One region of the Clostridium swellfunianum genome, then DNA from elsewhere that is predicted to be linked to it. Evidence: a T-box and tRNA genes for the amino acid it is inferred to sense, from the RefSeq annotation. Region 1 holds a T-box; the other holds one or more tRNA genes.
The links. A T-box is a leader RNA that pairs with one kind of tRNA and senses whether it is charged. The one in region 1 lies ahead of NBE98_RS19250 (glutamine--tRNA ligase/YqeY domain fusion protein), so its partner is inferred to be a tRNA-Gln.

Region 1 (2,413 bases):
GTTTTCTATTTACTTATTCTTCTGTTCTATAGGTTTGAAAGTCCATTCATAGCCGCCTTGAGCTGTCATAGTTAGAAGTATGGCATTAATTATAGTCAGCAGCAGTCTTGAAAACTCAAATGTATTTGTCATAAGTTGATAGGCGATTAAAATTATTAGAGAGTATACAAATACTACATACTTTGTAGGCAAGTTTTTTGCAAACTTGTCTATTAATTCTTTTGTAAATTGAGTTATTAACACAACTGCAGCTACCATCCCTGCAAACGTTCCAAGGTAGTCTAAGGTTACAAACTTGTCCATATTAAGCCTCCCTACATCCCCTATTAGCACATAAAGCTTATCAGTCCTTATATCCTTTTGCTTCAAAGCTTTGTCCTACTAAATTATATTTATTTTCTGAAAAAGTTATTCTAAGCTTTTAATAAAATATTTGTTGCCAAAAAACATAAAATATATGCTAATCATATACTATTGACATAATATATTAAATAGCATATATTATAATAAAAATATAGTTATAGGTTTTTAAATTCAACTGTTAACTTATACATGTCCTAAAAAGGCTTAAAGCTGCCTGTTTTATGACATATATAAGTTTAGTTTCATAGTTAAAATCCTATAGTTAGTGTGGCTATGAAGAGAAGAGTAAATAAGTTCGTTTTTTACAGAGAGCTCCGTAAGCTGAAAAGGAGTAAAAATGGTTTATTGAAGCAAGCCTCTGAGCCCTGCACCAATCCTATTAGGTGAGGCTGCAGCAGGAGCTCCTGATATAGAGCTAGGGTATAAGCATTTATTGTTGCCGTACCCGAAGAGGTCAGTATGGCAACATATTGACGAACTGGGGTGGCACCACGTGAATATAACTCTCGTCCCCAAGGCTAGAATTAGTCTTGGGGGTGAGAGTTTTTTATTTTGCTTAATAAATAATGGATATTTAAATATAAGTTTAGGCAGGAGGGCTAAAAATGGAAAATAATAAATTAAATAATACTGAAGATAATAATATAAATTTTCTTCAAAAGGTAGTTGAAGTAGACTTAGAAAACAAATACTATTCAAGAGATATTTGTACCAGATTTCCACCTGAGCCAAATGGATATCTTCATATAGGAAGTGCTTATGCAATAAACATAAGCTATGGAATCGCAAAGAAATACGGTGGAAAATTTAATCTTCGTTTTGATGATACCAATCCGCTTAAGGAAGATATAGAATTTGTTAATGCCATTGTTGCGGATATGAAATGGGCTGACTTCGACCCTAAGGATAGAATTTTTTACGGCTCAGATTATTCCAGGCAAATATACGACTATGCAGTACAGCTTATAAAAAAAGGTAAAGCATATGTTGATGATCTTTCTGCAGATGAAATAAGGGAATATAGAGGAACGTTAACAGAGCCAGGCAAAGATAGTCCTTATAGGAACAGAAGTATTGAAGAAAATCTCACTATATTTGCTCAAATGAAAAATGGAGAGTTTCCAAATGGAGCTAAAGTTTTAAGAGCTAAAATAGACATGGCTTCTCCAAACATGAATATGAGAGACCCTGTTATCTATAGAATAATCCATGCTGAGCATTATAGAACTGGAAATGAGTGGTGCATATACCCTATGTATGACTTTGCACATCCTCTTCAGGACTATATAGAAGGAGTAACTCACTCACTATGTTCCATTGAATTCAAGGATCATAGGCCACTATATGAATGGGTACTTAATGAGCTTGATATTAAAGAACCACCAAAGCAAAGGGAATTTGGAAGATTAAATCTAACAGGAGTTCTAACAAGCAAGAGATATCTAAGAGAGCTTGTATTCGGAAAATATGTAGATGGCTGGGATGATCCAAGAATGGTAACCCTAAAGGGGCTAAGAAGAAGAGGCTTTACACCTGAGAGTATAGCCCATTTTGTTGAAGCCATAGGAATTGCAAAGGTTGAAACCACAATTGATATATCCATGCTCGAACACAGCTTAAGAGAAGATTTAAAAGCTAAAGTTCCTTGTGTTATGGCTGTATTAAATCCGCTTAAGGTTGTTATAACAAATTATCCAGAAAACGAAAGCGAAATGCTTGATATCGAAAACAATCCTCAAAATCCAGAGCTTGGAACAAGAAAAGTTGAATTCTCGAGAACACTTTACATCGAAAAGGACGACTTTATGGAAGAGCCAATTAAAGGCTTTCACAGATTATCTCCAGGAAAAGAGGTTAGATTTAAAGGAGCTTACTTTGTAAAATGTGAAGAAGTGATTAAAGATTCTTTAACTGGGGAAATTATTGAACTTCACTGTACTTACGATGCTGAAACTAAAAGTGGTTCAGGCTTTGAAGGCAGAAAAGTTAAAGGAACAATTCACTGGATAAATGCTGCTACTGCAATTAATGCTGAGGTTCATCTTTACGA
Region 2 (2,413 bases), 2.7 Mb from region 1:
TTTTGACGGAAAGGTTATCTCAGTAGATTATTTTAGAGGTCTGCAGAAGGCTTTAGAAAACAGGAAATTCTCCTATGAGCTTGGTGAGGATTTAATTGATAAAGTATGGGAAGATAGGCCTGTAAAGCCAAACACAGACGTTATTGTTCATGATGTGAAATATGCAGGAAGATCAAGAGAAGAAAAGCTTGCTGAAGTAATTAAAGAAATGAAAAATATAGGAGCAGACCATTATGTTATATCAGGACTTGATGATATAGCATGGCTCTTAAATATAAGAGGAAGAGATGTTCAGTGCAACCCACTAACAATATCTTATGTTGTTATTTCAGAAGGAAAGTGCTACTTATTTATAGACAGCAATAAGATAGGTTCAGAGGTTAGAGCTGCACTTGAAAAAGCTAAAGTAGAATTAAGGCCTTATGAGAGTGTAGTTGACTTCTTGGAAACTATTTCCCAGGGAATAATGTTACTAGATCCATCTAAGACTAATACTTGGGTTTATAGCTCTATAAAAATTAAAACTATAGAAGCTATGGATATAACTACAAGATTTAAGGCAGTAAAGAATGAAACAGAAATTGAAAATGTAAGAAATGCAATGGTTAGAGATGGCGTTGCTATGGTTAAGTTTATTAATTGGATAAAGAAAACCATAAAAACACGTAATATTACAGAAATAGAAGCTTCAGATAAGCTTGAAGAAATAAGAAGAGCAGGAGAAAATTTCTATGACTTAAGCTTTGGTTCAATATCAGCTTATAAGGGAAATGCTTCAATGCCTCACTATCATGCAACAAAGGAAAATCAGGCAACTATTAAGGCAGAAAGTCTATACTTAATAGATTCTGGTGCACAATATCTAGATGGAACTACAGACATAACAAGGACACTTGCTATGGGAGAGCTTACAGAAGAAGAAAGAACAGATTTTACTCTTGTACTCAGAGGTATGATAGATTTGACTATGCAGAGGTTCTTATACGGAACAACTGGATCAAATCTAGATATAATTGCTAGAACTCCGCTGTGGAACGCAGGATTAGACTATAAGCATGGAACAGGACACGGTATAGGTTTCTTCTTAAATGTTCATGAAGGACCACACAGAATAGCTATGGTTCCTAATACTATAAAGCTTGAAAAGGGAATGATAGTATCTAATGAACCAGGAGTTTATAAGGCTGATAAGCATGGTATAAGAACTGAAAACCTGGTAGTTGTTCAAGAGGATGAAAAGACTCAATACGGTGGACAATTTATGAAGTTTGAAACTTTAACCTTATGCCCAATAGATCTTGATGCTATTGATGAAGGTTTGTTAACTAATGAAGAGAAGAATTGGTTAAATAACTATCACAAAACTGTATTTGAAAAGCTTTCTTCATATTTAGATGGAGAAGAGTTAGAATATTTAAAAAAGGCAACAAGAGCAATATAGAAATACAACTCCTAATTATAAAATCCAGCGGTACAGTTACTGCTGGATTTTACTATAATTATATTGTGTACTATGAAAACTAATTTGACATTATAGGGTAGATTTGGTACCATTAAAAGGTGGAATACTGATGGGGTGTCGCCAAGTGGTAAGGCGCCAGACTCTGACTCTGGTACTTCGTAGGTTCGAATCCTGCCACCCCAGCCAACTTAATAAAGAAATTTTTAGCACTCTAGAAACTTGAGATTTTCTAGAGTGCTTTATTTTTAAAAATAAATTCTTATAGTATAGTGATAGATATGAAAGGGGTGTGGGTTTCTTACTACTATATTTAGACGAAATTATATATAAATACGCTTATTATAAAATATACAACTACTGCAGCTATAGAAATTAGCACACCTAACCAACTAGTACCCCCTGCTTTTTCTAGCATATCATAATATTCACCTTCAGTAGATGAATAATTTTTTATTTTAAATATTTTTTTCTTCATATGATTAAGGTAATAGCTATTGCCCATAACACCTAATGCGCCTGATATGGCATATCCAATAGCGTTATTTATATCTATGCCAATCGATACCTGAACTATATCTGTTACTATGAAAATACCTAATATAATCAGCAGAGTATTGTACATCTTTCTATACCCAAGCCAGAAAATGCTTAAAAAGAATGCAGCAAAGTTCCAATTTATTCTTTTAGGCGAAGATTTTAGGATAGACCATTTATTAATGTAATAATCTGCATTCTTGCCAACAAATGTCTTTGCTTCCTGAAGCTTTATTCCTGATGATAGCTCTTGTTGAGTAGGATTTAAATTCATATTCAACCTCCATGTTTTTATAGTTATTAATATTATATGAGTGATTTTGATAATATTGACTAATAAATAGTGATTATTTAGGGAAAATAAGTTTATCTAACATGGATCCGGTAATAGCGAAATTTGCTTATGTACAAGATTTA

Region 2: it has a tRNA-Gln gene. The T-box ahead of NBE98_RS19250 (glutamine--tRNA ligase/YqeY domain fusion protein) is inferred to sense a tRNA for this amino acid. The anticodon was not compared.

What each region holds. Positions count from the first base shown of each region.
Region 1 covers NZ_JAMOFV010000006.1:4,051,547-4,053,959, forward strand. Annotated here, with positions in the region: gene NBE98_RS19245 (hypothetical protein) at 10-303, opposite strand; T-box leader at 628-880, shown strand; gene NBE98_RS19250 (glutamine--tRNA ligase/YqeY domain fusion protein) at 969-2,413, shown strand, end outside.
Region 2 covers NZ_JAMOFV010000006.1:1,397,237-1,399,649, reverse strand. Annotated here, with positions in the region: gene NBE98_RS06385 (aminopeptidase P family protein) at 1-1,441, shown strand, start outside; tRNA gene NBE98_RS06380 (tRNA-Gln) at 1,573-1,648, shown strand; gene NBE98_RS06375 (DUF2628 domain-containing protein) at 1,773-2,270, opposite strand.